DNA from 2 places in the Pseudoalteromonas sp. Angola-30 genome. Region 2 is predicted to be linked to the other one. Evidence: predicted binding sites of a transcription regulator. Region 2 holds the regulator's gene; the other holds the start of a gene.

Region 1 (16,406 bases), on a different contig from region 2:
TCCTGCCAAGGATTAGCAATACATTGCTTAAGACCAAGAGAAATACGACGACGTTCTTCGTCGATTTCAAGAACCATAACTTCAACAGTGTCACCTAGTGAAACAACTTTTGAAGGGTGGATGTTCTTGTTAGTCCAATCCATTTCAGAAACGTGAACTAGACCTTCAACGCCTTCTTCGATTTCTACGAAGCAACCGTAATCAGTAAGGTTAGTTACACGACCAGAAAGCTTAGAACCTTCTGGGTAACGACCAGCGATAGCTGCCCATGGATCTTCGCCAAGCTGTTTAAGGCCTAGAGATACACGAGTTTTATCTTTGTCGAATTTAAGAACTTTAACTGCGATTTCGTCGCCAACATTAACGATTTCTGAAGGGTGTTTAACACGCTTCCACGCCATATCAGTGATGTGTAGTAGACCATCAACACCACCAAGGTCAACGAATGCACCGTAGTCAGTAAGGTTCTTAACGATACCTTTAACTTCTTGACCTTCAACAAGGTTAGCAAGAAGCTCTTCACGTTCTTGTGAGTTTTCAGATTCGATAACTGCACGACGTGAAACAACAACGTTGTTACGTTTTTGGTCAAGCTTGATTACTTTAAATTCAAGCTCTTTGCCTTCAAGGTGAGTTGTGTCACGTACTGGACGAACATCAACAAGTGAACCAGGTAGGAAAGCACGGATTGAATCAACTTCAACTGTGAAACCGCCTTTAACTTTACCGTTGATAACACCAGTAACAGTCTCTTGCTCTTCACATGCTTTCTCAAGACGGATCCACGCTTCGTGACGCTTCGCTTTCTCACGAGAAAGGATAGTTTCACCGAAACCGTCTTCGATTGCATCTAGTGCAACATCTACTTCGTCGCCTACAGCAACTTCTAGTTCACCAGCAGCATTTTTGAACTGCTCTGCAGGGATAGCACTTTCTGATTTAAGACCAGCATCTACAAGTACAATGTTATTCTCGATAGAGATTACTGTACCTTTAACAATAGAGCCTTGCTCTGCTTCAAAACCCTTTAAGCTTTCTTCAAATAACTGCGCAAAATTTTCTGACATACGAATATACGTCTCATATATTAATACCAATAAGCAACCATGCTGCATGGGGTTGTTAAAATAGCACTGGCGTCCTGCTGGTGCATAAAATGTGTTTAGCTTCGTTTAGGAAGCTTGCCTTGTGAGATAGCAATATCTACTAAAGTTATAACTTTATCAAACACTTGCTGAGCGTTGAGCTCGCTTGTGTCTATTTCAATTGCATCATCAGCAGGAACAAGCGGCGCAACGGTGCGATTCATATCGCGCTCATCACGAGCTTGAATGTCCTGTAATAGACCACTTAGTGTAACATCAAGGCCGCGCTCATTCAACTCAACATAACGTCTGCGCGCGCGTTCTTGTGCACTAGCGGTTAAATATATTTTTAATGGTGCGTCTTGAAAAACCACGGTGCCCATATCTCGGCCATCAGCAATTAAGCCCCGTTCGGTTTTAAACGCACGCTGGCGTCGAAGTAGCGCTTCACGTACACGGGGTAATGCAGCCACTTTTGAAGCAGCTGCCCCAACCTCTTCATTACGAATTGTCGAGGTTACATCTTCGCCTTCTAAAATAACTTTTCCAGCATTAGTTTGGCTATCAACCAAAAACTGCACATCTAAGTTTGCAGCAAGCGGGACAAGCGCTTCTTCGTTGTCTAATGCTATTTGGTGATGAAGTGCGGCAAGGGATAATACACGGTAAATTGCGCCGCTATCCAATACATCCCACCCCAATTTGTCGGCTAACAAGCGACAAACAGTTCCTTTACCTGAACCACTTGGGCCATCAACGGTGATTACGGGCATTAATAACGCCTGCATTTAAAACCTCCTGCAATGCACACCTAAATAAAACCGCGATATTATACGTCACTTCTGCAAATAGATCCGCTTTAGTGTGTAACTTTTTATAATTATTTATAAAAAGCCTACTCACTCACTGATGCTAAAACCTTGAAAAAGGTTGGAAAAGTTTTATATGTACATTTAGGATCGTTGATTGTAATAGGCTTTCCGCCTACGGCAACCATTGCAAAACACATCGCTATGCGGTGATCGTCATACGTATCTATAGCCACATCATTGAATGCACTCGGTGGTGTAATTTCGATAAAATCTTCACCCTCTACAACCTCGGCACCCACTTTACGAAGCTCAGTTGCCATTGCATATAAACGGTCAGTTTCTTTTACACGCCAGTTATAAATATTGCGTATAGCTGTAGGCCCTTTAGCAAATAAAGCAACCGTAGCAAGTGTCATTGCCGCATCAGGGATAGCGTTAGCGTCAATATCTACACCTTTTAATTCGCCTTTACGAACAACTAAACGCTCGTCATACCATTTTATTTCAGCGCCAACTTCTTCCATCACTTTAGCAAAACAAATATCACCTTGAACTGATTTAGCGCCCACGCCTTTAATTTCAATTTCGCCACCGGCAATAGCCGCTGCCGCAACAAAGTAAGACGCTGATGATGCATCACCCTCCACCATAATACGCTCTAGTGATTGGTATTGTTGGCCGCCTTTAACTTTAAATGTTGTATAGTCGCTGTGCTCAACAGTCACCCCAAAACGCGCCATTACATCTAACGTTATATCAATGTAAGGCTTAGATACCAAAGTACCCTTAATGGTAATTTGCGTATCACCTCTAAATAAAGGGGCAGCCATTAGCAATGCTGTTAAAAATTGGCTAGAAATACTGCCATCAATTTCAACAGTACCGCCTTTAATTTGCCCACCAATTATTTTTAGTGGTGGGTAGTCTTTATGTTTTGTGTAGGTTATATCGCCGCCAAGTGCTTGTAGCGCATCGACTAAGTGCCCTATTGGGCGCTCTTCCATGCGCGGCTCACCTATAAGCTCATACTCCCCAGCTACAGCTGCGAGTACCGCTGTTAAAGGACGATAAGCAGTACCTGCATTGCCTAAAAATAAAGGGTCACTTGGGGTTTTAAATACACCGCCAACCCCTTCTACGGTTGCCACAGTGCGATCATCATTAAGCGTTACGTTAACACCTAGTAGTTTTAATGCACCCAACATATGGCGAATATCATCGCTATCTAGCAGGTTTTCAACAACGGTAGTCCCTTGAGCCAGCGCTGCTAATAATAAAATACGGTTTGATAGGCTTTTAGACCCAGGTAAGGTAACACTGCCATTTACACGAGAAATAGGCTCTAAACGAAGTTGTTCCATTAGCTGTGCTCCTGTGCAAATGCCGCCATAAAGGCAACCAAGGCTTGCACACCTGCAAGTGGCATTGCGTTATAGATACTTGCGCGCATACCGCCTACAATTCGGTGCCCTTCTAGGGCAAGTAAGCCGGCTTCTTTAGATTGCGTTACAAACTTTTCGTTTAAGCTTTCATCGTTTAGCCAAAACGGTACATTCATACGCGAACGACAATGCGTCGCTACTTTATTAGTATAAAAAGGCGATTCATCAATAAAGTCATAAAGCAGCTTAGCTTTAGCAATATTTTGTGCTTCCATTGCCTTAACGCCACCGTTTTGCTCTAGCCATTCAAATACTTCAGCTGCTAAATACCATGCAAAAGTAGGCGGTGTATTAAACATGCTGCCTTGTTTTGCTTCAAGTGCGTAATCTAAAATACCTGGTTTAGCTAAACCTTCACGCTCAAGTAATGTTTTGCGAACAATAACAATAGCTATACCTGATGGACCTATATTTTTTTGTGCACCGGCATAAATTAAATCAAATTTATTTACGTCAATTTCACGCGACAAAATAGTCGATGACATATCAGCAATAATAGGTGCCGTTGGGTGGCTCGGCACATCAAAAATCTCTAAGCCGTCTACTGTTTCATTTGGGCAGTAGTGAATGTAAGAGGCATCTGCAGGTAACTCCCACTGCGCCACTTCTTTTATAGAAAACAGCCCGTTTGCGTCATTTCTAACGTTGATTGAGTGGGTTTGAGTAAATTTATTAGCTTCATCAGTGGCACTTTTAGACCAAACGCCGTTCTCGCAGTAAACCGCCGTTTTACCATTTTGATGTAAATTTAATGGCACAGCGCTAAATTGACCGCGGCCACCACCGTGCATAAATAACACTTCAAATTCATCGCTAATGTTCATTAAACGACGAAGGCTGGCTTCGCATTTTGCTGTAAGCGCTAAAAAATCTTTACTACGATGGCTTATTTCCATCACAGATACGCCTAAGTCTTGCCAGTCTAAAAATTCTTTTTGTGCTTTTTGCATAACAGCTTGTGGAAGCATAGCTGGCCCCGCACAAAAATTATATTTACTCATTACCTTTGCCTCATTCCAGTAATTTAAACTCTTTTGATAAACAAAAAAGGATTATTAATTTTTTTCAACATGATTAAAAAAAGCGGCCTTAGCCGCTTTTTCAATTTCAGTTATTCAGAAGGTGGATTATCATCCGTTGCTTCTTCATTTACTGTATCAACCGTTTCAACGTCTTCAATATCAACTAAGTCACTGTCTGTAACTTCAATCTCTTCGATACGTTGTAAACCAACTACTTGCTCTTCGTCAATAGTTCTGATCAAAATAACACCTTGGGTGTTACGTCCAACCGTCGATACTTCATTAACGCGGGTACGTACTAGCGTACCACGGTTTGAAATAATCATTATTTCGTCGTTGTCGTCAACTTGTACAGCGCCAACTACTGCGCCATTACGCTCACTCACCTTAATAGATACAACACCTTGTGTTGCACGGCTCTTAGATGGGTAATCTTCAAGTTGAGTACGTTTACCGTAACCATTTTCAGTCACCGTTAAAATAGCACCGTCAGACTTAGGCACAATTAACGACACTACGCGTTGGTCGTCGGCCATTTTAATACCACGAACACCGGTAGCAGTACGACCCATAGGGCGAACACCTTTGAAACGAATTTCAGGGTTGCCTTCTTCGTCGAGTACCGGGTTGCCGTTTTCATCAACAACAGCAGACTCTTCCGCTTCTTTAAAGCGTACAACTTTACCTGCATCAGTAAACAACATAATTTCGTTGCTACCGTCGGTAATATCAACCCCAATTAGGCTATCGCCTTCGTTAAGGTTTACCGCAATAATACCGCTTGCACGTTGACGGCTGTATGCCGTTAGTGGTGTTTTCTTCACAGTACCAAATGCAGTTGCCATGAAAATGTATTTATCTTCTTCGTACTCGCGTACAGGTAAGATAGCAGTAATGCGCTCATCATCTTCAAGTGGCAGTAAGTTAACAATTGGCTTACCGCGAGCAGCGCGACTAGCCAGTGGTAACTGGTATACTTTAAGCCAGTACAAACGACCCGCAGTAGAGAAACATAAAATGGTATCGTGGGTATTAGCCACTAAAAGACGCTCAATGAAATCTTCATCTTTCATCTTCGTTGCTGACTTACCTTTACCACCACGGCGCTGCGCTTCGTAATCAGACAATGCCTGATACTTAACGTAACCTTCGTGCGATAGGGTCACAACAACATCTTCTTCGTTAATTAAATCTTCAAGGCTAATATCGTGCGCTGCCGCGTTAATTTCTGTACGACGCTCATCACCATATTGCTCTTTAATTTCTACTAACTCATCACGAATAACTTCCATTAAACGCTCAGGGCTAGCTAAAATGTGTAGTAGCTCAGCAATTAAATCTAACAGCGATTGGTACTCTGCTAAGATTTTTTCATGCTCAAGACCGGTTAGTTTGTGTAAACGTAAATCAAGAATTGCTTGTGCTTGCTGCTCAGAAATATAGTACTGACCATCGCGAATACCCAGCTCACTTGCCAGCCAATCTGGGCGTGCTACGTTGTCTTCGCCTGCTTTTTCAAGCATAGCTTGTACGTTGCCTAAATCCCATGGGCGAGCTGTTAAGGCTACTTTAGCCTCTGCTGGGGTTGGCGATTTACGAATTAGCTCAATAATTGGGTCGATGTTGGCAAGCGCAATTGCTAAACCTTCAAGGGTATGAGCACGGTCGCGCGCTTTACGTAAATCAAATACGGTACGGCGTGTAACCACTTCACGGCGGTGAATAACAAACTCTTCAAGCATTTCTTTTAAGTTGAAACACTTAGGTTGGTTGTTAATTAATGCAACCATATTCATACCAAACACAGTTTGTAACTGAGTTTGTGAATATAAGTTGTTGAGGATAACTTCACCTACATCACCACGTTTGATCTCAATAACGATACGCATACCGTCTTTATCTGATTCATCACGTAGTGCACTAATGCCTTCAATTTTTTTATCTTTAACAAGCTCAGCAATTTTTTCAATTAAGCGTGCTTTGTTAACCTGATAAGGAATTTCGTGCACGATAATGGTTTCGCGGCCTGTTTTTTCATCGGTTTCGATGTCGGCGCGTGCACGCATGTACACTTTACCACGGCCGGTTAAATAAGCATCTTCAATGCCTTTTTTACCATTAATAATGGCAGCCGTTGGGAAATCAGGACCCGGAATGTAATCCATTAATTCATGAATCGTTAAATCAGGGTTTTGAATAAGCGCTAAACAACCATTAACCACTTCAGTTAAGTTATGAGGTGGAATGTTTGTTGCCATACCTACCGCAATACCCGATGAACCGTTAACAAGTAAGTTAGGCACTTTGGTTGGTAAAACGTCAGGAATTTGTTCGGTACCGTCGTAGTTAGGAACGAAATCAACCGTTTCTTTTTCAAGATCGGCTAATAACTCATGCGACATTTTTGCCATACGTACTTCTGTATAACGCATTGCCGCTGCTGAATCACCATCAACCGAACCGAAGTTACCTTGGCCATCTACAAGCATATAACGTAGTGAGAATGGCTGTGCCATACGCACGATGGTGTCATAAACTGCACTGTCGCCGTGTGGGTGGTATTTACCGATTACGTCACCGACCACACGGGCCGATTTTTTGTAAGGCTTATTCCAGTCATTACTAAGCTCGTTCATTGCAAACAAAACGCGGCGGTGAACAGGTTTTAAACCATCACGTACGTCTGGTAATGCACGTCCTACAATTACGCTCATTGCGTAATCAAGGTAGGAGTTTTTTAACTCGTCTTCAATATTGACTGGCAGAATTTCATTGGCGAGATCAGTCATTTGATATCACATTCCTTCAGTATCAGCTCTTAGCAACCCGGTATTAGGCGCCAAGAGTATTTGTTATTATTTCTAAGCGACCATGCTATCACAATTAATTTAAATTTACAGGCGCAAAACTTTGCGATTTATCAATTTAGCCCTATATAATGGCCTCAGATTGACGAGGAAGTATTTTATGACCGAACATCAAAATGTAGATAACGCAGAAATAGCAAAATTTGAAGCCATTGCAGAGCGATGGTGGGACCAAGACGGAGAGTTTAAACCTCTTCACGAAATTAACCCATTACGATTAGACTTTGTGGCTAACAAAACCCAAGGCTTATTTGATAAAGAAACACTCGATGTAGGCTGTGGTGGCGGCATTCTTAGCGAAAGCATGGCACGCATGGGCGCACACGTAACCGGTATAGACATGGGGCAAGAACCACTCACCGTAGCAAAGCTTCATAGCCTAGAAACCGGTGTAAATGTTGACTATATAAAAGTACCTGCAGAAGAATTTGCAACTCAGCACCCTGCTCGCTTTGATGTAATAACCTGTATGGAAATGCTAGAGCATGTACCTGACCCTGCTTCTATTATTCATGCAGTCGCAGAGCTTGCCAAGCCAGGGGCTGATGTGTTTTTCTCAACCCTAAATAAAACGCCTAAAGCTTACTTGTTTGCTATTGTAGGTGCTGAAAAGCTGTTAAAAATGGTGCCTGAGGGCACACACGATCACAACAAATTTATCAAACCTGCACAACTTATTGCATGGGCTGAACAAGCCGGTTTAAAAGTACGTGCCAGTGCTGGCCTGGGCTACAACCCGCTTTCTAAGCAGTATTCATTAAATACAGATGTGAGTGTTAATTACATTCTTCACTTTGAGAAGTTAGCATAATGGCTAGCTCTCATACCCCCTTAACTCCTTTTGAGTATGACGCTTTCTTATTTGATTTAGATGGCACCTTGCTTGATACAGCAGACGATTTAGGTGCTGCTTTAAATGCCGTACTTAAAAGTGAAGGTGTTGCGCAAGTTACGCCTGAGGCTTATAGAAAAGTAGCGTCTAATGGCGCCGGCGCACTACTTGAACTTGGCTTTAAAGCGCAATGGGCATCGCAACCACAAACTGAACGTATAAAACAGTTAGTCAGCCACTACAGCCAAAACCTAGCGACACACACCCGCTGCTTTGAAGGCATAGAATCATTACTCATAGCCCTTGATAACCAAGGTATAAAATGGGGAATAATGACTAATAAGCCCGGGTTTTTAACCGATCCATTAGTGGCTGCTATACCCGCTTTAAAAAATGCACACGTTGTGATCAGTGGCGATACGCTCACCGAGGCTAAACCATCGCCTTTACCCTTACTACACTGTACAAAACTGATGAACGTAGATCCTAAACGTTGCTTATACATAGGTGATGCTCAACGTGATATAGAAGCAGGTAAAGCCGCAGGTATGCACACAGCAACAGCGCTTTGGGGCTATATACCAAGTATTGATGAGGCCAAGGGCTGGGAAGCCGATTTTAACTGGCACAGCCCCATTGATGCTTTTAACCATATATAGTGCCATGTAAATTTTTAAACACTATATATTGTGATTGTGTTAGTTTTCATGCAAAGCTTGATGATAAAAAAAGCAGTCGAAATTTATTTTCAAAATGCGTAAATTTAGCAGATCATTAGTTGATTTTTAGCTATTTCAACTTAAATGATTGTTCGAAGGTGAGTGACTACTAACACAAATACGTTATCCCAAAGTTATCCACAAATAGGGGCAATTATGTCCCTTGCAAATCAGCTCAGACCACACTATCTTGTGATCTCTAAATTGAACAACACCAGATATTGTGGCCAAATGTTATTCAATTAAATTCGCCAATACGGTGAAACTTATAATAAATGAATACGTACCTTGCTTTAGCGAGGTATAAAGCATTGGTCAAAATACACAATTCCCAAGGAATACAGGCAAAGCTATGAACCAACAGTTATCTGTAAGCAAGCGTGACGGGCGTAAAGAGCCTTTAGATCTTGATAAGATCCATCGCGTTATTGAATGGGCCGCCGAAGGTTTAAACAACGTATCGGTTTCACAGGTTGAATTAAAGTCACACATTCAATTTTACGACGGTATTCGTACAAAAGACATCCACGAAACCATCATTAAAGCAGCAGCCGATCAAATTTCAAAAGAGTCGCCTGACTACCAGTACCTAGCTGCCCGCTTAGCTGTATTCCACTTACGTAAAAAAGCGTATGGCCAGTTTGAGCCACCACGTTTATTTGACCATGTTACAAAAATGGTTGAAGACAAACGCTACGATGCTCACTTACTCGTTGACTACACAGAGCAAGAGCTTGACGAGCTAGATGCTTATCTTGATCATTCGCGCGATCTTAACTTTAGCTACGCAGCAGTAAAGCAGCTTGAAGGTAAATACCTAGTACAAAACCGTGTAACGGGTGAGATTTACGAAAGCGCCCAGTTTTTATATATCTTAGTGGCTGCGAGTTTATTCTCTGACTACCCGCGCGAAACGCGTATTGACTACATCAAACGTTTTTACGATGCAGTATCAACGTTTAAAATCTCTTTACCTACGCCAATTATGTCAGGTGTGCGTACACCTACGCGCCAGTTTAGCTCGTGTGTACTTATTGAATGTGCCGACAGCCTTGATTCAATTAACGCCACATCATCTGCCATTGTCAAGTACGTTTCACAACGTGCAGGTATTGGTATTAACGCCGGCCGTATTCGTGCATTAGGTAGCCATATCCGTAATGGCGAGGCGTACCACACAGGTTGTATTCCTTTTTATAAGCACTTTCAAACAGCGGTTAAAAGCTGCTCGCAAGGTGGCGTACGTGGCGGTGCTGCAACGTTATTCTACCCGCTTTGGCATTTAGAAGTAGAAAACCTACTAGTACTTAAAAATAACCGTGGTGTTGATGATAACCGTGTTCGTCATTTAGATTACGGCGTACAGTTTAATAAACTAATGTATTCTCGTTTAATTAAAGACGACTACATTACGTTATTTAGTCCATCAGATGTGCCTGGCCTTTACGATGCATTCTTTGAAGACCAAGACGAGTTTGACGCGTTATACGTAAAATACGAGCAAGACGAGTCTATTCGTAAAAAGCGTATTAAAGCGATTGAGCTTTTCTCAATGTTCGCACAAGAGCGTGCCAGCACAGGTCGTATTTATTTACAAAACGTGGATCACTGTAATACGCACAGTCCGTTTATTTCTAAAGTGGCGCCAATTCGCCAATCTAACTTATGTTTAGAAATTGCATTGCCAACTAAGCCGTTAAATAACGTAAACGATGAAGAAGGCGAAATTGCACTTTGTACGCTATCTGCATTTAACCTAGGCGCTATTGAGTCACTTGATGAACTTGAAGAGCTTGCTGAGCTTGCAGTACGTGCACTTGATAACCTACTTGATTTCCAAGACTACCCAGTACCGGCTGCACGTAATGCCACTATGGGCCGTCGTACGTTAGGAATAGGCGTAATTAACTACGCTTACTACCTTGCTAAAAATGGTAAGCGTTACTCAGATGGCAGTGCTAATGCACTGACTCACAAAACGTTTGAAGCAATTCAATACTACCTAATGAAAGCATCAAACGAGCTTGCTAAAGAGCGTGGCGCGTGTCCTAAGTTTAACGAAACAACGTACTCTCAAGGTATTATGCCAACTGATACGTACAAACGTGACTTAGATAAAATTTGTGATGAGCCACTGCACTTAGATTGGGATTCATTACGTGCCAGCATTAAAGAGCACGGCATGCGTAACTCAACACTTAGCGCATTAATGCCTTCAGAAACATCGTCGCAAATCTCTAACGCAACTAACGGTATTGAGCCACCACGTGGTCACATTAGCGTTAAAGCAAGTAAAGACGGTATTTTAAAACAAGTAGTTCCTGAGTACGAACGCTTAAAAGATAACTACGAGCTACTGTGGGATATTCCATCAAACGATGGTTACTTACAGTTAGTGGGCATAATGCAAAAGTTTATTGACCAAACTATTTCGGCCAATACTAATTATGATCCAAACAAATACGAAGGCGGTAAAGTACCTATGAAAGTCTTATTAAAAGACTTACTAGGTGCATACAAGCTTGGTGTTAAAACACTTTACTACCATAACACCCGCGATGGCGCATCAGATGCACAAGACGACACTCCAGAAGTGGAAGATGATGATTGTGCAGGCGGCGCGTGTAAAATTTAATAGTTAAACTTAAAGCGGGCTCTTTGCCCGCTTTGTCCTGATAGTTTTAGTGATAGTTTTTTGAGTGATAGACATGTCTTATACTACTTTTAGTCGTAACCATAATGATCAAATGCAAGAGCCAATGTTTTTTGGCCAAACCGTTAACGTTTCGCGTTACGACCAACAAAAATACCCTATTTTTGAAAAATTGATTGAAAAGCAACTTTCGTTTTTTTGGCGTCCAGAAGAAGTAGACGTAAGTAAAGACCGTTTAGACTTTCAAGCATTGCCAGAGCACGAAAAGCACATATTTTTAAGTAACTTAAAATATCAAACGCTGCTTGATAGTGTACAAGGCCGCTCGCCAAACGTTGCCCTACTCCCTATTGTGTCTATTCCTGAGCTAGAAACATGGATAGAAACGTGGGCATTTAGTGAAACTATTCACAGTCGCTCTTACACCCACATTATTCGTAACGTTACACAGTCACCAGAACTTATTTTTGATGACATAGTTAGTAACGAAAAAATTAGCGAACGTGCTGATGCGGTAACCACCTACTACGATGATTTAATCAATGGCGTGTCGCTTTATAACCTGTATGGCGAAGGCAAGCACGAAATTAACGGTCAAACCGTTGTGATTAGCTTATTTGATCTTAAAAAGAAACTTTACCTTGCCATGATGTCGGTAAATATTCTTGAAGCCATTCGTTTTTATGTCAGCTTTGCGTGTTCGTTTGCCTTTGCTGAGCGTGAATTAATGGAAGGTAACGCTAAAATCATCAAGCTAATCGCACGTGATGAAGCGCTTCATCTGTCGGGTACGCAGCATATTTTAAACATTATGCAAGATGGTAAAGACGACCCTGAAATGGCGATTGTTGCCGCGCAGTGCCGTGAAGAAGCCATTAAAATGTTTGTTGAAGCCGCAGAGCAAGAAAAAGAATGGGCAGAGTACTTATTCAAAGATGGCTCTATGATTGGTTTAAACAAACACATTTTATGTCAGTATGTTGAATACATTACTAACGCACGTATGACCGCCATTGGCCTGCCTGCGCAATTTGAAAACAACAGTAACCCGATTCCATGGATCAACTCATGGCTTGTGTCTGACAACGTGCAAGTTGCACCGCAAGAAGCTGAAATTAGCTCATATCTTGTAGGTCAAATTGACTCACAAGTAGATGCCTCAGAATTTGGTGACTTTGATTTATAATGAGTGACAAACCCACTGCAAGTATAACGCTTGCAGATAACAGCCAGTGTATAGAATTTAGCACTGGCTGCCCTTCTGTTCTACATTGCTTAGAAAACCAAAAAATAGACGTAGCGTATCAATGCCGCGAAGGTTATTGTGGCGCGTGCAGAGCCACGTTAGTCTCAGGCCAAGTTCACTATAACGAAGAGCCTTTAGCGTTTGTACGCGAGGGGGAAATACTGCTGTGCTGCTGTAAGCCAAACGGTAATATAAGTATTAATTTAAAATAAATTTACTGCGTTTTATTCAAATGCTGTGGTTCAAACCGGTAATGCCCTGTGATTTTATAATCAAAAAGCATATCGGTTTTTTCTGCCCCGCGGCCAATGTTATGTACAATTAATGGATTGCCAGTTTGTACTGAACGCTCATTAACTACCATACCTATATGTGGCAGGTTACCCGGTAACATCCAAGTCACTATATCACCTGTTTTATACTCTTCAGGGCTATCAGATAACACTAACGCACGACCCTGTCTTTTAAAGTAGGTTTGTTCTTCGGTGGTCTATATTTTTATCGGGTTTGGTCAGCCCCCAAATACGCTTTGAGGGGTACAGAGTAAAATTGTCACGCATGTCTTCGTGTACTAACTGTTGTAAATCTATACCTAACTGGCGATAAGCACGAATAATCACATCGGTACACACCCCAATATTACTTGGCACGTCACCACCTGGGTAACTTATTGAACGATAACTCCCATCATACGTAACTTGGTGTGTTGTTCGCTGTATTAATGCAGCAGTTATATCTTCTTCAAATGAATTTGCTAAGGCACTAAAAGGCGCTAATACACTAAAATATAACCATACATTAGCCATATTCTGTTCCTTGTAAAAAAATTTATAATGCATCCAGTACATACTCAGGCACATTTATTTTCTCACCTGAATTTATAAAGTGAGTATCGAGCGAATAAGCCATAATTTCAAGCGGCGCATTGTGATAACCAAAGTGCTTAATTTCATTCATATAGCGCTCTATAAAGGCTAAAGCACCAAGATTTTGCCACTGCAATACATGCACTAATTCATGAAAATGTACGCGCAAGTTATCAACACTTGTCGGCAACAGGTAGTAAGTATTTTTATAAGTTATGCCGCTTACTTTCATATCAATAAAATCATCCAGCCCCATGGCACGTAATGCAGCAAAATCGGGCTTAGGTATTTCATCGATTACAACATAAAAGGCACTTTCCAAAAATTCAGTTGGGTAAAAACCTGCAAACTGTGATGTAAATTGAGTACAACACACCCGTTTGTATTTATATTTATGATTTACCTCATCAATCCATTGCTCGATTGCGGTTAACATATCCATATTCCAAACCTCATTAAAATCGCGACTAACTAGGCTTAATTAACCTTCTTCTTCAGTGAGTGACTCAAGTAAATCATGAATTTCAGCTTTAAGCGCTTTATCTTCAATTTTATTAGCGCTTACCTTGGCATTTTTTAGGCTTTTAATCGCTTCATTTTTTTGTCCAAGCTCTATTTGTAGAGTTGCCATTGAATAAGCAACCGACGACATATGATCTTTGTTATTGATTGCAACCGACTTCTGTAGCGCTTTTTCATATGTGGTAATTGCCTCTTCAAGTTCTTCGGTAAAGTCAGCTAAGGTTTCCCACTGTACAGGGTGATCTTTTGAAGTATTCTCGTTTTCTTCACAAATAGCTTTGAGCCTAGAAAATAATAATTCAAACCTTTTACGGTCGTTTCTATTTGCAGCTTCCATCAGTTGCTCTGCTAAATCATGTACTGCTTTATATACTTTGGTGTTCATCATCAGGAACTATCCTTAACTGGTCACTAAACTAACTATTTAGAGGCGCCCTAATCTTATTAGAACGGCTAATTATTTAGGTGTAATAATACATTATTAATAGATAGCGGGTTGGAATTAAAAGTGTGGTTTTAAAATTATATATAAAAAAGTAATCCACGTTAGTTACAGTGATACACTGAGAAACTAATGGACACCTAATATACTGGCTAAAAATGAAAGAGTGCAACCAATGCGGTAAATGCTGTATTAAATATGGTGGGGGCGATTTAAGTGCAACCGTACAAGAAATTGAAATGTGGGCACTGTTTAACCCAGAGATTTATCAATATGTTAAAGATGATGAAATTTGGTTTGATCCAAATACACAATTGCGACTCTCCACTTGCCCCTTTTTAGAAATAGCGCCCAAAAAAGAGCCCTCCCATAAAACAATGTATACCTGCAGCATTTACCTAGATAGGCCAGAAGATTGCCGCCATTATCCAAGCCTGGTGTCAGAAATGATACGTGATGAATGCGAAATGATAGAACCTATCGATGTAAAAAACCAAACTAGAGCACAACATAAGCTTAATATAATTATGCTTGATAGCCGCTCTTAAACAGCTTATCTTATTTGCGTGTTTATTCATCGAAAAACATTAAGCTATAGTATAACATTGTTGATAAGTCAAAAACGCAGTGTTATATTATATCACAACATAGTAACCGCGAACCTTTAAGATAATGACAAAGTTAACATTAATTTCCTCTGCAGTTTTTTCTGTTTTATGTTCTCATTCAGCACTTGCTGCTACCGTTACCGGTAAAATAACAGACGATAAAAACCAACCGATTGAAAACGCAGCTGTACACGTACATGGTAAAGACCAAGGTGTAAAAACCAACGCACAGGGCGAATTTTCTATTGATGTAGACTCTCAAAGTCAATTGCATGTAAGTAAAGACAACTTTATAGACTCGCGTATTGCGGTAAATGAAAACTCAAACAATGTGACGGTGTCGCTTACCCCTACCTCGGTAGAAACCGTTGTTGTATATGCCTCTGCACTGCATAAAAATAGCTTAGAAATGATTTCGCCGGTGAGCGTTTTATCAGGTGATGAGCTTAAAAACAAATCAAAAGCGACCCTTGGCGAAACACTAAAGGGCTTACCAGGTGTTAATGCCAGTTACTTTGGTCCGGTATCATCAAGCCCTATTATCCGTGGTTTAGATGGCCCTCGCGTTAAAATTACCCAAAACGGTTTAGATGCCAGCGATGCATCGCGCATTGGTCCTGACCATGCAACCTCAAGCGACAGCTTAGCAGCGGAACAAATTGAAGTATTGCGCGGACCAAGCACCCTACTTTATGGCTCAGGCGCAATAGGTGGTGTGGTAAATGTGGTTGATAACCGTATTCCAACGAGCAATTTAGATGATTTAACCGGTGCTGCTGAATACAGCCATGACACGGTTTCTAACTCAAATACCGTGGCTGCAAAACTAGAAACAGGAAATGACGGATTTAACTTTCATTTTGATGGGACTAAACGCAGCGGCGATGACTATGAAACGCCTACATTTAACATTACAGATGAAGATGGTGATGTTGAAACTCATAACTCTGTAGAAAACACTTTTATTGATAGCGACACATTTAATGTGGGTACGAGTTATGTGGGCGATCATTTAACGGTTGGCTTTTCTTACGGTAGCATTGAAACCGATTACGGTATTCCTGGGCATGAGCATCATGATCATGACCATGAAGGTGAAACCGAAGAAGAACACGATGAGCACGCAGATGAAGAGGAAGAAGAGTCTGTTTATGCACATCTAGAGCAAGATCGTTGGCAAGGCCTTATAAGCTATGCGCTCGATAACAACTGGATTGAAAATATTAATCTTCGTGTTGGCTACACTGATTACAAACACAGTGAAATTGAAGACGGTGAAATTGGCACCAC
Region 2 (16,406 bases):
TGGCGCTAAAGTACTTCATCCTAAAACCATTTTACCGTGCGCGAAAGCGGGCGTACCGTGCGAAATTAAAAATACCCATAACCCAGATGCTCAGGGGTCATTAATTGGTAACGACTATTCATCTGATGAGCCAGTAAAAGCGCTTTCTAGCTTGCAAGACTTAGCAATGCTTACCGTGTCAGGCCCTGGCATGAAAGGTAAAGTGGGCATGGCCTCTAAGGTATTTAATGCCCTTGCGCACGATAACGTATCGATAGTATTAATTACTCAATCATCGTGTGAATTTAGCATTAGCTTTTGTGTGCACGAAAGTGATTTAGCGCTCGCGCTAGAAGCCTTGCAAAGTGCATTTGAACTTGAATTACAAGCAGGTTTAATTGAGCCGGTGCAAGTACAACGTAATCTTGCCATTGTCACTTTAGTGGGCGATAACATGCGCGCACACAAAGGTTTAGCAGCACAGTTTTTTGCTTCTCTTGCACAGGCCCAAGTAAACATTGTAGCCATTGCGCAGGATTCTACAGAAAGTGCTATTTCGGCGGTTATTGATGGCGAGCTGTGTAACGATGCAGTGAAAATATGCCATGAAAACTTTTTTACGCACGTCCCTTCAATTGACGTATTTTTACTTGGCTGTGGCTTAGTAGGCCAAGAGCTTATTTCTCAGTTAGAGCGCCAGCAAGCGTGGCTTGAAAAACGTAATATTAAGTTAAACCTATATGGCGTTGCTAATTCTCGTCAATTGCATTTAGACAGCGAAGGTATTGCATTTGATGACTGGCAGCAAAAGCTTGCAGTATCAGAGCAAGCGTTTGATTTAAATTTAGTTGAGCAGTTTGTAAAACAAAATCACTTAGTAAACCCCGTGCTTGTAGATTGTACGTCTTCTGATGCGCTAGCGGCTCAGTATGTGGATTTTTTAAATGCGGGCTTCCATGTGGTTGCCGCTAATAAAAAAGCAACAACCAGCTCGTACGATTATTACCAAGACTTAATTGCAGCAACACAAAAAAATAACCGCAAGTTTTTATACGAAACAAACGTAGGTGCAGGCTTACCGGTAATCGATAACCTACAGTCGTTATTTGGTGCAGGTGATGAGTTACTTGAGTTTAGCGGTATTTTATCAGGCTCATTGTCGTACATGTTTGGTGCACTAGAAGATGGTTTATCACTTTCTGAGGCAACTATTAAAGCAAAAGAAAGCGGTTTTACAGAGCCAGATCCACGCGATGATCTATCGGGCACCGATGTAGCACGTAAATTGCTTATCATTGCACGCGAAGCTGGCATGAAATTAGAGCTTAGCGATATAGAAGTAGAGTCAGTATTGCCTCAAGGTTTTGCACAAGGTGACAGCGTAGATGAATTTATGGCTAAACTGCCAAGTTTAGATGCTGAGTTTAACGACCGTATTCAAAGTGCGGCAGCAGAGGGCAAGGTACTGCGTTATGTAGGTACAATTAAAGAAGGCCACTGTAAAGTAGGTATTGAAGCGGTCGATTCATCGCATGCATTAAATGTTATTCGTGATGGTGAAAACGCATTAGCTATTTTAAGCCAGTATTATCAACCACGCCCGTTTGTAATTCGTGGTTACGGTGCAGGCTCTGCGGTAACAGCTGCAGGCGTATTTGCCGACGTATTAAAAACGTTATCGCGCTAGGAGAGCATTATGATAGAAGTATATGCTCCGGCGTCTATAGGTAATTTTGCAGTGGGCTTTGATGCACTTGGCGCAGCGCTTGCGCCTATTGATGGCAGCTTATTAGGTGATGTAGCCGTAGTAAGCGCCGCAGCAAGTGATGAGTTTGTTTGCTCTGGCGAATATGCGCATAAGTTACCAAGCGATGCGAGCGAAAACCTAGCATATCAATGTTTAGTACATTTTAGAGCGCACGTTGCGCCAGATATGCCAAGTGTAAAATTAGAGCTTAAAAAGAATTTACCAATTGGCTCAGGGCTAGGTTCGAGTGCGTGCTCGGTGGTAGCAACCTTTGCTGCGCTTGATAAGTTTGCTCAAACCAATTTAAGCCAAGTTGAGCTGATTGAATTAATGGCTGATTTTGAAGCGATAGTCAGTGGCGGGCGTCATTATGACAACATCACCCCGTGTTATTTAGGGGGCTTACAGCTTACAGGCGATTTAATTCCTGATAAGTCAATTGCTCTACCAGTTGATGAAAACTGGTACTACGTAGCGGCGTTTCCTGGGTTTTCGCTTAATACCGCAAAGGCACGCTCGGTATTACCTAAAGAGCTAAGTATGCACGCAGGGGTTGAGTTTGCACAGCGTTTATCGGCATTTAGCAGCTTGTTATTAACGCAGCGTTTTGATGATGCACTGAGTATTATGCAAGACGATATAGCAGAGCCGTACCGAGCGCCGTTAATAACAGGGTTTAGCGAAGCGAAAGCAAATTTGCCAGCGCTTGGTGCAGAAATTGTCAGTATTTCAGGTGCGGGCCCTACGTTATTTACAGTGTGTAAAACATTAGAAGCTGCTGAAAAATGTGCGCAGTGGTTAGCGCAAAACTATATAAATGAGCAGGGCTTTTGCCACATTTGTAAATTAGATAACGACGGCACGCGTCAATTAACAGTTTTATAGGATAGGCATTTATGCAATTACATAATTTAAAAGAAAATTCTCAAAAAGTGTCGTTTGTTGAAGCGGTAAAAACAGGGCTTGGGCGTAATCAGGGGGTATTTTTCCCTGAAAGCTTAGCGCCACTCGCCGATGTAGATGCGTTATTAGATATGGACTTTGTTACCCGCAGTAGCAAAATTTTATCGCACCTTATTGGTGATGAATTACCCGCTGATACCGTTGCTCAAATGGTTAAAAATGCATTTAACTTCCCCGTAAAATTGGTAGAGGTTGAAGACAATAACTATTGTTTAGAGCTTTTTCATGGCCCTACGCTTGCGTTTAAAGACTTTGGCGGGCGCTTTATGGCTGAGTGTTTAGCACAGTTTAATCAAGGCGAAAAAGTCACGATTCTAACTGCAACCTCTGGCGATACTGGCGCTGCTGTAGCGCATGCATTTTACAACAAGCCAAACATAGATGTGGTTATTCTATACCCTAAAGGCAAAATTTCGCTTGCTCAGCAAAAGCTATTTACTACGCTTGGGAACAATATTCACTGTTACGCGGTTGATGGCAGTTTTGATGATTGCCAAGAGCTGGTTAAAAAGTCGTTTTTAGATGACGAAGTTAAATCTACACTTGGCCTTAATTCAGCTAACTCAATCAACATTAGCCGCCTAGTGGCACAAGTATGTTATTACTTTGAAGCCATTGCTCAGCTACCAAAAGAAAAGCGTGCTACAGCGCATATTTCGGTCCCTAGTGGTAACTTTGGCAATGTATGTGCCGCCATGATTGGTGCTGTAATTGGTTTGCCGGTGGGAAAACTAAGCGCGACTACAAATCAAAACGACACCGTGCCACGTTACATGCTTGATAAAAATTGGGCGCCAAATGCCACACTTGAGTCGCTTTCAAATGCGATGGATGTGAGCAAGCCAAATAACTGGCCACGTGTGCAAACAATGTTAGATAATAACTGGTTTAGCTACGATAATTTTTACTCAACCAGCGTGAGCGAAGAAAATACGCAAGCAGTGATGAAAAATATTCAACAAACTGGTTATGTTGCAGAGCCGCATACCGCCATTGCATACCAAGGTCTTGTCGAGAATAAAGCACCCGGCGCAGCAGGTATCTTTTTAGCAACTGCTCACCCTGCTAAGTTTAAAGATAGCGTAGAAGAGATCCTAAATATTGAACTTGATATGCCAAAACCACTTAGCGACGCACTTGCTAAACCTTGTTTAGCAAACGACATTAACCCTGATTATGAAGCGTTACGCACTGAAATACTCGCTAAGTTAGGCTAACTAACTTAGCGTTAAAAAAGCGGCTTTGGCCGCTTTTTTTGTATTTTGAACGCGCTAAATAAAGTATTTATCATTAACTAATTAAATGTAAAAAATAAAAGTCATTTAAATTATTAATGCATTTATAAAAAAATATCATCTTAAAAACGCTGTGAAATAGATTCAATCCCTGTTTAAATATCCTCAACTTAAGAGCGTAGGCAAAGAGTCGTTTAAAGCGTACAATAAAGCCTCTAAAAAACACCATACACGTTGCCCTAGGAGACCCCAATGTTAGAACGTAGCATGAATATTTCGGATTTTGATCCAGAGTTATTTGACGCGATAAACAAAGAAACTGCTCGCCAAGAAGAGCACATTGAATTAATCGCATCAGAAAACTACTGTAGCCCACGCGTACTAGAAGCACAGGGTTCACAGCTTACAAACAAATACGCAGAAGGTTACCCGGGCAAACGTTACTATGGCGGTTGTGAGCACGTAGACGTTGTTGAACAACTTGCAATTGATCGTGCTAATGAGCTATTTGGTTCTGACTATGCAAACGTTCAGCCACATGCGGGTTCTCAAGCAAATGCAGCTGTTTTCTTAGCATTATTAGAAGCGGGCGACACTGTACTTGGTATGAGCTTAGCTCATGGTGGTCACTTAACGCACGGTTCACACGTAAGCTTCTCAGGTAAGCTATACAATGCAATCCAATACGGGCTAGACGAAGCAACTGGCGAAATTGACTACGCACAGGTAGAAGCGCTAGCACTTGAGCACAAACCAAAAATGATTATCGGTGGTTTTTCTGCGTACTCAGGTATTGTTGATTGGGCTAAATTCCGTGAGATTGCTGATAAAGTAGGTGCTTACTTATTTGTTGATATGGCTCACGTTGCTGGTTTAATTGCGGCGGGTGTTTACCCAAGCCCAGTACCTCACGCGCATGTTGTAACAACAACAACACACAAAACATTAGCAGGCCCTCGTGGTGGTTTAATTATTTCTGCTTGTGGCGACGAAGCAATTTACAAAAAGCTTAACAGCGCTGTGTTCCCAGGTGGACAGGGTGGTCCTTTATGTCACATTATTGCTGCAAAAGCAGTGGCATTTAAAGAAGCTCTACAACCAGAATTTAAAACATACCAAGCACAAGTAGTTAAAAATGCTCAAGCTATGGTTGCTGTTATGCAAGAGCGCGGTTACAAAATCGTATCTGATAAAACAGAAAACCACTTATTCTTACTTGATTTAATCGATAAAGATATCACAGGTAAAGATGCCGACGCAGCGCTTGGCAATGCAAATATTACTGTGAACAAAAACTCTGTACCAAACGATCCTCGCTCACCGTTTGTTACTTCTGGTTTGCGTATTGGTTCACCTGCAATTACGCGTCGTGGCTTTAAAGAAGCTGAATCGAAAGAACTTGCTGGCTGGATTTGTGACGTATTAGACAACATCAACGATGAGTCAGTGCAAGCGCAAGTTAAAGAAAAAGTTAAAGCAATTTGTGCAAAACTACCTGTATACGCTTAATTGCATAAGCAGCAGTAATTTAGATCACAACAAGGGGCCTGTTTACCTTTCGAGGTTTAATTTGCAGTAGTATGTTTGGTTTTTAGGCAAGGCAGAGTCTATGTAGTGTGGTTACTCCACACAAATAGGCGATAACGCAGCATAAATGCCAAACATGCACTGCCCTCGGGTTCGTCCTAGGGGCGATTTACTCTTTGTTGCTCGGTTTTTACTTAGCCCACTAGGTTACAAACCTCGCGCCGCGATCAAATCACCCCTAGATAGAACAAATTTAATCCTGAAAGGCCAACAGGCCCTATTTTTTTGCTAAGATAAAAGGCCGCTAAATAGCGGCCTTTTTTGTTTTAAAACGGAAGTACCGAGTTATGCACTGCCCATTTTGTACCGCAAAAGATACTAAAGTTATTGATTCTCGCCTAGTCGGCGGAGGCCACCAAGTTCGCCGTCGTCGTGAATGTAACGAGTGTCACGAGCGATTTACTACCTTTGAAGGCGCCGAGTTAGTTATGCCACGTGTAATTAAACAAGATGGCAGCCGAGAACCCTTTAATGAAGATAAACTACTCAATGGCCTTAATCGCGCCCTAGAAAAACGCCCTGTTAGTACAGAGCAAGTGGATGAAGTGGTTAATATTATTAAATCGCAGTTGCGTGCTACCGGCGAGAGAGAAATATCAAGTCACCTTGTGGGTGAGTGCATAATGGAGGCGCTTAAAAAACTGGATAAAGTAGCCTATGTGCGGTTTGCCTCTGTGTATCGCTCGTTTGAAGATATACGCGAATTTGGTGAAGAAATTGCCCGTTTAGGGGAGTAATAATGCAAAACCAAACAACCTTTACCGCGCAAGATGAAATGTACATGGCACGTGCCATCGAGCTTGCAAAAAAAGGGCGATTTACAACCACCCCCAATCCTAATGTAGGGTGTGTTTTAGTTAAAGATAACCACATAATTGGTGAAGGGTTTCATCAATTAGCTGGGCAGGGGCATGCTGAGGTTAATGCCCTTGCTGTAGCAGGAGAAAATGCAAAAGGCGCGACTGCGTATGTTACGCTTGAACCGTGTAGCCATTACGGACGCACTCCGCCGTGTGCAGAGGGTTTAAAAGCCGCAGGTGTAGTAAAAGTTATTGCAGCTATGGTCGACACCAACCCACAAGTCGCAGGTAAAGGGCTTAAAATACTCAGCGATGCCGGTATTGAGGTTGCATTTGGGCTTTTAGAGCAGCAAGCGCGGGCACTTAATTTAGGTTTTTTTAAGCGTATGGAGCAGGGACTTCCGTATGTTACGTGTAAAATGGCGGCCAGCATTGATGGTAAAACCGCGCTTAAAAATGGCCAAAGTAAGTGGATCACCGGCAGCGCTGCGCGACAAGATGTACAATTACACCGAGCACAAAGCTGCGCTATTTTAACGGGCGCCGATACGGTTATTACCGATGATGCTAAGCTCAATGTGAGGTTAAGCGAGTTGCCACAGGCTTTGCCTACTGAATTACCCCTTCGCCAACCGGTGCGTGTTATAATTGACTCACAAAATAGGCTTACACCAGAGCTGGCAGTATTTAATATTGAAAGTGAAATAATAATTTTTACTACCAAGGTTGATAAATCAACGCAGTGGCCGCATTTTGTAAGGCATATAGAAGTGCCACAGCAAAATAACAAAGTTAATTTAACGTCTGTTTTAGCGCACCTTGCTAAGCTGCAATTTAATCATGTTTATTTAGAAGCGGGTGCTACACTTGCCGGTAAAATGACAGAGCTTAATTTAATAGACGAATATATATTTTATTTAGCGCCTAAACTAATGGGGTGCGATGCAAAAAGCTTAGTTAATTTTGCACCGCTGACAGATATGCAAAACACCGTTAATTTGACGTTTAAAGAGTGTGTGAAAATAGGCGATGATTTACGTATAACCGCTACAAAACACATTCCAATCACTTAATTAAAAGAGTAGGGCTATGTTTACTGGAATAATTGAAGCCACAGGCAAAATTGCGCTATTACAAAAAAAACAAGGCGATTTAGCCATTCGCATTCAAAGCGCTAATCTTGATATGAGCGATGTAAAGCTTGGCGATAGCATTGCCACAAATGGCGTATGTTTAACGGTAGTTGATAAGCACATTGATGGCTTTAGTGCCGACTTATCAAACGAAACTATCAGCTTAACTGGGTTTGCAAATTATAATATTGGCCAAACAGTTAACCTTGAAAAAGCCATGCAGCCGGTTTCACGTTTAGGCGGGCATTTAGTGTCAGGTCATGTTGATGGCATTGCAACCATTACAGCCATCACTAGTAATGCGCGCGCTACAGAATATTGGCTAAGCACCGATGAAAACTTAATGAAGTACATTCCTTACAAAGGGTCTGTATGTATAGATGGTATAAGCCTGACAGTAAACGCTGTACAAGGTAATACATTTAAATTAACCATAGTGCCGCACACAAGCGAGCAAACCACCATTGCTGATTTTAAAGTGGGCACACGCGTTAATTTAGAAGTCGACCAAATTGCACGTTATTTAGAGCGCCTTATTAAAGGGGCTGAGCAGCCGACTGGCTCAGATATTTCAATGAGCTTACTAGCTAAAGCTGGTTTTGTTAAATAACGACACTGATAACTTACACGAGCAAATTTATGAATTTACACAGCGCACAAGAAATCATCGACGACATTAAAGCCGGTAAAATGGTTATTTTAATGGATGACGAAGACAGAGAAAACGAAGGTGATTTAATCATTGCAGCAGAGCACATTAGCGCCGAAGCAATTAACTTTATGGCCACTCATGGCCGTGGCTTAATTTGTTTAACCATGACGCAAGAGCGTTGTGAGCAGCTTGATTTACCGTTAATGGTTAAAAACAATGGCGCAGCGTTTTCTACTAACTTTACTATGTCGATTGAAGCATCTAAAGGTGTAACAACGGGTATATCAGCAGCCGATAGAGCGCGTACAGTTCAAGCGGCAATTGCAAAGGGTGCTGTACCAAGCGATATCGTACAACCTGGGCATATTTTTCCTATTATGGCACAACCAGGTGGCGTGTTAACGCGCGCAGGCCACACCGAAGCTGGGTGTGATTTAGCACGTTTAGCCGGCCTTGAAGCCTCATCAGTTATTGTAGAAATCCTCAATGCCGATGGCACTATGGCGCGCCGCCCTGATTTAGAAGTATTTGCTAAAGAGCATGGTATTAAAATTGGCACAATTGCAGATTTAATTGAATACCGAAACCTTAACGAAACCACCATAGAGCAAGTGGCTAAGTGTAAATTACCCACTGAGCACGGTGAGTTTGATTTAGTAACCTACAAAGATACGATTGACGGCCAACTGCACTACGTATTGCTAAAAGGCGAAATTAAAGAGCAAGAACCAACGCTTGTGCGCGTGCACTTACAAAGCACCTTTAACGATATTTTGCTTTCAGACAGAAGTGCGGACCGTAGTTGGGGGCTTTCTGATGCAATGGCTTACATTGCAGAAAATAACGGTGCACTGGTTATTTTAGGTAAACAAGAAAGCACCGAAGAGCTAGAGGCCACAGTAAAAGCATTTGCTGCTGCCGATGCTGGCGAAAATGTTACGCCGCGTAAATTTAAAGGTACATCGCGTACCGTTGGTGTGGGCTCGCAAATACTGGCTGATTTAGGTATTAAGCAAATGCGCTTAATGAGTCGCCCTAAAAAGTACCATGCACTTTCGGGCTTTCATTTAGAAGTGGTTGATTACGTTGAGCCACAATAAGGGCTCAGCTTTTAACTAGTCTATTTTTTTATTTTTATGGTATGATGCGCAGCAATTTTTGCGCAATCGCAACCGCTTGAACATATTTTTAGGGTTATCAAATGAAAATTATTGAAGGTAATAAGTACGCTCCAGGCAAAAAATTCGCTATTGTTATTTCTCGTTTTAACGATTTTATTGGTAGCAGCCTACTAGAAGGTGCTGTTGATGAGCTAAAGCGTACTGGTGGCGTAGCCGATGATGACATTACCGTTGTGTATGTACCCGGTGCAGTAGAGTTACCTTTAGCGGCAAAACGCATTGCGGCAAAAAAAGAGTATGATGCAATCATCGCATTAGGCGTAGTGATCAGAGGTGGTACACCACACTTTGACCTCGTTGCTGGCGAATCTAACAAAGGCCTTGCAAATGTATCGCTTGAGTATGATATCCCGGTTGCATTTGGCGTATTAACCACAGAAAGCATTGAACAAGCAATTGAACGCGCTGGTACCAAAATGGGTAACAAAGGCGGCGAAGCGGCATTAGGCGCGCTTGAAATGGTTAATGTGTTAGATAAAATTTAAGTTTAAGGAATTTTTGTGAAACCAGCAGCAAGACGTAAAGCACGTATCTTAGCACTTCAAGCCGTTTATTCTTGGCAATTAAGTGGCAATTTAATTGCCGATATCGAACAACAAATGTTGATCGAAAACGACGTGACTAAAATTGATGTTGAATACTTTAAAGATTTAGCGCGTGGCGTTGCCGTTAATTATAAGCAACTAGATGAAGCTGTATCTCCGCATTTAACACGTCCATTTGATGATTTAGATATGGTAGAGCGTGCAATTTTACGTTTAAGCGCGTATGAGCTTAAATTCCGTGAAGATGTGCCATACAAAGTAGCAATCAATGAAGGCATTGAGCTTGCTAAAATATTTGGCGCTGAAGACAGCCATAAATTTGTAAACGGTGTACTTGATAAAGCTGTTAAGCATTTACGCAAGTAATACTAACCTTGCTAAAGCGCTCTGCTAAAGAGCTTAGCTTTAACAGTTAGTACACGTTAAAAAGGAGAGCCGGCATAGGTCGGCTTTTTTGTGTATGAAGGAATTTGAATTAATAAACCGCTACTTTAAAGGTCGTGGTATAACTCGTCGTGATGTAAGCCTAGGAATAGGGGACGACTGTGCATTAGTTACCGTTCCGCAAAACTGCCAACTTGCAGTAACAACTGATACGCTTGTATCGGGTGTTCATTTTTTTGATGACATTTCTCCCCGAGCATTAGGACACCGAGCACTGGCCGTAAATCTAAGTGATTTAGCAGCCATGGGGGCTGAGCCTACTTGGGTTTCGGTGGCATTAACCCTACCAAATATTAACCAGCAGTGGATTGAAGAATTTACTGAGGGAATGCACGAAATTGCTGAGTACTTTAATGTACAAATAATTGGTGGCGACACTACGCAGGGCCCTTTAACAGTTACTATATGCGCTAAAGGCACTGTGCCAGAGGGCAAAGCTTTACGCCGTGCAGGTGCTAAAGTGGGCGACTGGGTATGTGTAACCGGCACGCTAGGTGATGCAGGCTTGGCTATTGAATCTCGAAAGCGTGGCCTAAGTATTGAGCCTGAGCACTTAAAGTACATAAATAGCCGCTTTGATTACCCCACTCCACGGGTGGCTGCAGGGCAAGTATTACGTGGCCTTGCTTCATCAGCTATTGATGTGTCTGATGGCCTTATGGCGGATTTAAGCCACATACTTGATATGTCACAAGTCAGCGCCAGTATAAATATTGAAAACATCCCAACCTCTGACGCTATGCGTTCAAGCCTGAACTTTGAGGCGCAATTGCCGTATATTTTAGGCTATGGCGATGACTACGAATTACTTTTTACTGTCTCTGAAGATAATAAAAGCATGTTGGAGCTTAAATTACGTCAATACGGCGTAGAAGCAACGTGCATAGGGCAAATAAAAAGTGGCGAAGGGCACATTGAGCTTTTACACCACGGTGAAAAATTTAATTTTGAGCAACAGGGCTTTGAGCACTTTGCCAAGGAGCAGGTTTGACTAGCAAAAAACAGTTTAATTTAAAGCGCCCGCACCAGTTATTTGGCCTAGGGTTTGGCACTGGCCTTGCGCCTGTTGCGCCAGGCACCTTTGGTACATTTGCTGCTTTACCATTTATTTTTATGACCATGTATTTTCCGCTATGGCTACAAATCGTGTTTGCCGTGGTTATTAGTATTTTTGGTATTTGGGCGTGTGGCAAAACCGCCGATGATTTAGGTGTGCACGACCACCCAGCCATAGTGTGGGATGAAGTTGCGGGTTATTACATTACGATGATTGGTGCAGCGCTTAGTTGGCAAACCTTACTTGTAGGCTTTTTATTATTTAGATTTTTTGATATTGCCAAACCTGGCCCGATCAAAACGCTCGATAAGCGAATGGACGGCGGCGTGGGTATAATGGCTGATGATGTACTTGCCGGTATTTTTTCGCTTATTTGTTTGCAAGCGTTAATAAAAGCAGGTTTACTACCCTTTTAATTTTTGTGTTTTATTTGTTTAACTAGGTGGCAGCGAAATGATGCGATTTTTACTGGTATGTGTACTTATGTTGTGTGCCATGCCAAGTTGGGCTTCTATTACTGATTACGTTGTTAAGCAATGGAATATCAAAGATGGCTTGCCCTCGCAATCGCTAAAAAGTGTTGTGCAAGATCAGCAAGGCTATATGTGGGTCGGAACGCAATTTGGTCTTAGTCGTTTTGACGGCACAACTTTTACTAATTACAACACACAAAATAGTCCTTTTTTGCCAAGCAATGGTATTAATAAACTGCTCATAGATAGTAATGGCTATCTGTGGGTGGGCACTAAAAGTGGCTTGGTGGTCATAAACCCGCAAACGCTTGCCGCACAAGAATTTAATATTAAAGGCCCAGTTAGAGACATATTAGAAGATGCCAAGGGCAGCATTTGGATTGCAGCTAATGGGCTTTATTATGTAGACCGCAACCAAGTTGATTTACGTGATAAAGCGAACGAACTCGTTCCTATTGTAAATGCCACCGTGATCACCCAAATAGTGGGGTCGGTGAGTCAAATGGCGCTTTCTCCAGAGGGGATTTGGCTTGTCAACGACCGTCATTTACTACGCTTAACTAAAAGCGCCTCTGATTTTTCAAAACTCAGGTTGGAGTTAACAGCTAAGGTGTCATTGCCTGAGCGGTTAGCACAAACCATTGTTCATGATCTGTCTTTTTTAAATGGTAATTTATATTTAGCCTCTGAACTGGGTGCCTACTTTTTAGATTTAGACGATGAACTAAGACCTTTCCCGCTTCCGAATGCGAATAACTCAGCTGTGTATAAATTTATGAGCGACACCAATGGTGGCTTATGGGTTTCTACGTATGGACGACTGCTTTTCAGAGCTAAGTCGGGTGAGTGGCAATGGGTTGAGCCAAGTCAGCTAGATCAAAGTATTTGGTTTGCCGATATTTACCGCGATAGCCAAAATAATATTTGGCTTGCAAGTTTTAGCGAAGGCTTATGGCTTGCACACGAAGGGCGTATAGAACGCCACTCTGCTTTATCGCAAATGACTGAGGCCGTTATGGCAATCAGCCAAGCGCCCGATGGTAATTTATGGGTGGCAAATAAAAGTGGTATTGGGTATTTCGATTTAAATAAAAACTTTGTCAATAAAATACCCAGTGCACAATTTGGCCGTGCAACAGTACATGACTTACAGTTTGATGGCTCGCGTTTATATATAGCGACCGGACGAGGGCTGTTTTTTTACGAGCAAGATAAACTATACAGTTTTCCTGGCAGAGCGCTGCGCGACAATCCGGTATTTGCTATTAGCCCATCAAGCAAAGGTGGTTTTTGGATAGGTACAGGGCGTGGCTTGTATAGGCTAAGTTATGGCGGGTTAACACCCTTTGCATACAATGCCTTTTTAGGCAGTAAATTTATAACGTATGTGCTCGATAAAGCAAACTTTGGTGTAATAGGGACCAGTAAAGGGGCGTATTACTTTACTGACCGCGGCATTGAAAAAATAGGTGACCAAACCTCGCTCGAAAGTGCATACATCACCAGCGTATTACACATAGATGGTGTAGGTATTTTAATTGGCTCGCTTAATGACGGCTTATTTTACAGAAGTTTGCAAGGGCATTGGCGACAGTTAGATGCAGCCAACGGCTTACCCTATGGCTCTATTTTTAGCCTAGAGTATGACGAAACCTATAAGCGTGTATGGGTAAGTACCATGAAAGGTGTTTACCGTATGCCAGTAGCGCAATTTAAATCAGAGGTGTCGAGCTTAAAAGTGGAAGAGGTTATTTCTTCTTTTGATAGGCAGCTCGATGGTAAAGCAAGCCAGTGTTGTAACGGTTTAGGACACGATGCCGTTGCCATGACCGATTATTCAATTTGGTACCCAAGCTTACAAGGCATTGTAGAAATACCTAAAAATACCGAGCTATTTGGCCTAAATGTATTAAAGCCTAAAGTAGAAACACTGACCACACCACTGCGCGCGTTAACTACCGCAGCATTGGGCGAAAAGCCTTTACTAGATACTGATGAGCGCGACATAACGTTAAAGTACACCGCCATCGATTATTATGCGCCAAATAGTATTGAGTTTAGATATAAGTTAAGTGGGTTAGATAGTGATTGGCGCTACGCTAATGCACGCCGAGAAGCCATTTATACAAATTTACCGGCGGGGTCATTTTTATTTGAGCTTGAGGCAAAACGCCAAGGCGAAGATTGGGACAGAGCGCAAACTGTCGAGTATGCATTTGTAGTACCGCAGCGCTTTGACGAAACTATTTACTTTAGACTGCTAATCGTTAGTGGGTTTATTTTACTGTTTTACTTTATTTTTTGGGTATTTAGAGCGCAAGAGCGCCGTAAGCAAGAAGTACTCGAAGCCCTGGTTACAGAGCGTACATTAGAGCTGCGCCAAGCTAACGATAAATTAGGCCAAGTAAACTCACAGCTTAAACTAGTTAGTCACTCAGATGAGCTTACAGGGCTACGTAGCCGCCGCTTTTTGTTTGATCAGCTCCCTAAAGATATTGAGCACTTCCAACGTAATGCGCAGTCTTTACAAGCGCAAGGTAAGTCACTTGTACTGCTTATTATCAACTTTGATAACTTTAGCCGTATAAACGATGCGTATGGCCCAATAGCAGGAGATAGCTGCTTACAACAAATGGCAGCGTTACTTAATTCGCGTACCCAAGGCTCTGACTATGTAGCACGCTGGAGTGGGGATGAGTTTTTATTATTGCTGCGCGATTTTAAGTGCAACATGATTGACAGCTATGCCTCTGATTTATGCCAAGCAATCGCATTAAATTCGTTTCAATTACCAAACGGTAAAACAACTAATATTACGGCTTCATTGGGGTGGTCTTTTTACCCACTGCCACTTTTAGGTGGGCAAGTAATAAGCTGGGAGACGTCGATAAACTTAGCCGATATAGCGCTTCATCAGGTTAAAAAACGCGGTGGTGACGGTGTGGCAAATATTACGTTTGATAAACAGTTGGATGCGTTTGAGTTTGAGCAAAATTCGAATGTAGATCAGCAGCTGGGTATTTTACAAAGTAATGGCTTAGCAGATATTAAAGTGTGGATGCGATAATGCCCAACCTACAAAAGTAGACTAGGCATGGTGAGGGTAACGCTATTTAATTACTGGTTTAGCCACGCTGGTAAAATAGCCACTGACTCAGGAGCACTAAATGCCATACTTGCATCGGCACTTATATCTCCCCCTGCGGTACTTAAAATATTATTAAAGCGCATAACTACGTTGTTAGACTTTTCGGCAACGTATAAATCGGTTCCGCTATACATAATATCAACAGGGTTTCCTAATAATGTATTGGGCCCGCTAATCGTCGCGCTTATATTAACTAGCCCCGAGGCATTTGCGGTATTATTTAATACATAAATTTTGCCATCGTCAGCAACGGCTGCGCTGCCTACATCAGAAAGTATTAACGCACCACTTAATGAGTCGTAATCTATTCCATGAATATTGGTAGGCCCAGCTAGTGCTTGTGAATTATTGGCAGGTGTAATTAATCTATCTTCTGTACTTATTGTGGTCTCGCCACTTAGTAGCTTATTTTTAACTTGATCAAATACCGCTACAGTGCCATTAGTTAGCGCAACAAAAGCGCGGTCAGTGTTACTGTCGTAATCAACATCCCACGGGCGTGCATTATTGGCAAAAGTTAAGGTCATAAGAGGTGATACATCGCCGGTGGCACAGCTTGAAAATATAGCAATGCTCGGCGTGGTTTCATTATTTTCAGCCACAAAAATCATTCCACTATCGGAGGCAATATCTAATCCTTTAGGTGAAATAAGGCCTGTATTGCTTCCTGAAATCAGTCTATCTTGGCTGGCGTTAAATGTTTCGCCATCACGGTTATAAGCCACTTTAGTAGAGATGACGATTCCGCCCATTCCTGTACTGGCATTATCGAATGTTGCGTAGCTATTACCTGCTTTATCAAAGCTAACGCTTTCTATCGTTTGGCTTGCATTATAGCTTGCAAGTTCGCTACTTAATGCTGTATTTAAACGGCTAATTTGGCCTGTTGTATCACCCGCAGTGCTTGGATTACTGGATACGGCTACGCCTAATAGCGCCATATTAGGCTCAGTACTATCTGATATATCAGCCATTGAGCTTTGAGTTAGCGTGTTAGTAATTGACTCTGGCTTAGTAGACGCAGTACTTAAATCGGGCGCTATATCGCCACTTTCACCGGCAAATATATTACTAAACACTAAAATTGCATCGTTTGATTTTTCGGCCACACGTAAATCGCTACCCTCAAGGGTAATATCTACAGGGTTGCCTAGCATAGTCGCAGGGCCTGAAATACTGCGTGCAACAGATGTATTACCTTGCGCAGTAGAGGCATTATTAATAACAAAAAGCGCGCCATCGGTAGCATCTGATGCGCTACCAACATCCGATAAGATAAGTTTATTGGTGGTTTCATCATAAACAATGCCGTGAATATTTACCGATATTTGCACACCATCGGCATCGCTTGGTGTAATAGTACGACTTGGCATAGCGGTAAATTCACCGCTTACAAAATTATCATAAACCGCGACATCACCGTTGGTAAGTGCTACATAAAGTCGGTCGTTTACGTGGTCAT

The links. Region 2 encodes NrdR, which represses ribonucleotide reductase genes. Its sites were predicted from a motif close to AAACACNANATNTNGTGTTT; they were not measured.
Region 1: the regulator NrdR is predicted to act here: its motif matches at 8,989-9,008, upstream of nrdA (class 1a ribonucleoside-diphosphate reductase subunit alpha).

The regions. Positions count from the first base shown of each region.
Region 1 covers NZ_JAQREI010000004.1:308,299-324,704, reverse strand. Annotated here, with positions in the region: gene rpsA (30S ribosomal protein S1) at 1-1,067, opposite strand, end outside; gene cmk ((d)CMP kinase) at 1,163-1,873, opposite strand; gene aroA (3-phosphoshikimate 1-carboxyvinyltransferase) at 1,981-3,258, opposite strand; gene serC (3-phosphoserine/phosphohydroxythreonine transaminase) at 3,258-4,340, opposite strand; gene gyrA (DNA topoisomerase (ATP-hydrolyzing) subunit A) at 4,451-7,150, opposite strand; gene ubiG (bifunctional 2-polyprenyl-6-hydroxyphenol methylase/3-demethylubiquinol 3-O-methyltransferase UbiG) at 7,329-8,039, shown strand; gene PSH54_RS08500 (HAD family hydrolase) at 8,039-8,719, shown strand; gene nrdA (class 1a ribonucleoside-diphosphate reductase subunit alpha) at 9,132-11,414, shown strand; gene nrdB (class Ia ribonucleoside-diphosphate reductase subunit beta) at 11,488-12,618, shown strand; gene yfaE (class I ribonucleotide reductase maintenance protein YfaE) at 12,618-12,890, shown strand; partial or broken gene PSH54_RS08480 (DUF1287 domain-containing protein) at 12,893-13,484, opposite strand; gene PSH54_RS08475 (hypothetical protein) at 13,507-13,986, opposite strand; gene PSH54_RS08470 (hypothetical protein) at 14,026-14,454, opposite strand; gene PSH54_RS08465 (YkgJ family cysteine cluster protein) at 14,667-15,056, shown strand; gene PSH54_RS08460 (TonB-dependent receptor) at 15,181-16,406, shown strand, end outside.
Region 2 covers NZ_JAQREI010000002.1:498,358-514,763, forward strand. Annotated here, with positions in the region: gene thrA (bifunctional aspartate kinase/homoserine dehydrogenase I) at 1-1,666, shown strand, start outside; gene thrB (homoserine kinase) at 1,676-2,611, shown strand; gene thrC (threonine synthase) at 2,623-3,906, shown strand; gene glyA (serine hydroxymethyltransferase) at 4,177-5,433, shown strand; gene nrdR (transcriptional regulator NrdR) at 5,799-6,248, shown strand; gene ribD (bifunctional diaminohydroxyphosphoribosylaminopyrimidine deaminase/5-amino-6-(5-phosphoribosylamino)uracil reductase RibD) at 6,251-7,384, shown strand; gene PSH54_RS05255 (riboflavin synthase) at 7,401-8,054, shown strand; gene ribBA (bifunctional 3,4-dihydroxy-2-butanone-4-phosphate synthase/GTP cyclohydrolase II) at 8,084-9,196, shown strand; gene ribH (6,7-dimethyl-8-ribityllumazine synthase) at 9,298-9,762, shown strand; gene nusB (transcription antitermination factor NusB) at 9,778-10,188, shown strand; gene thiL (thiamine-phosphate kinase) at 10,283-11,257, shown strand; gene PSH54_RS05280 (phosphatidylglycerophosphatase A family protein) at 11,254-11,739, shown strand; gene PSH54_RS05285 (ligand-binding sensor domain-containing diguanylate cyclase) at 11,777-14,863, shown strand; gene PSH54_RS05290 (hypothetical protein) at 14,914-16,406, opposite strand, start outside.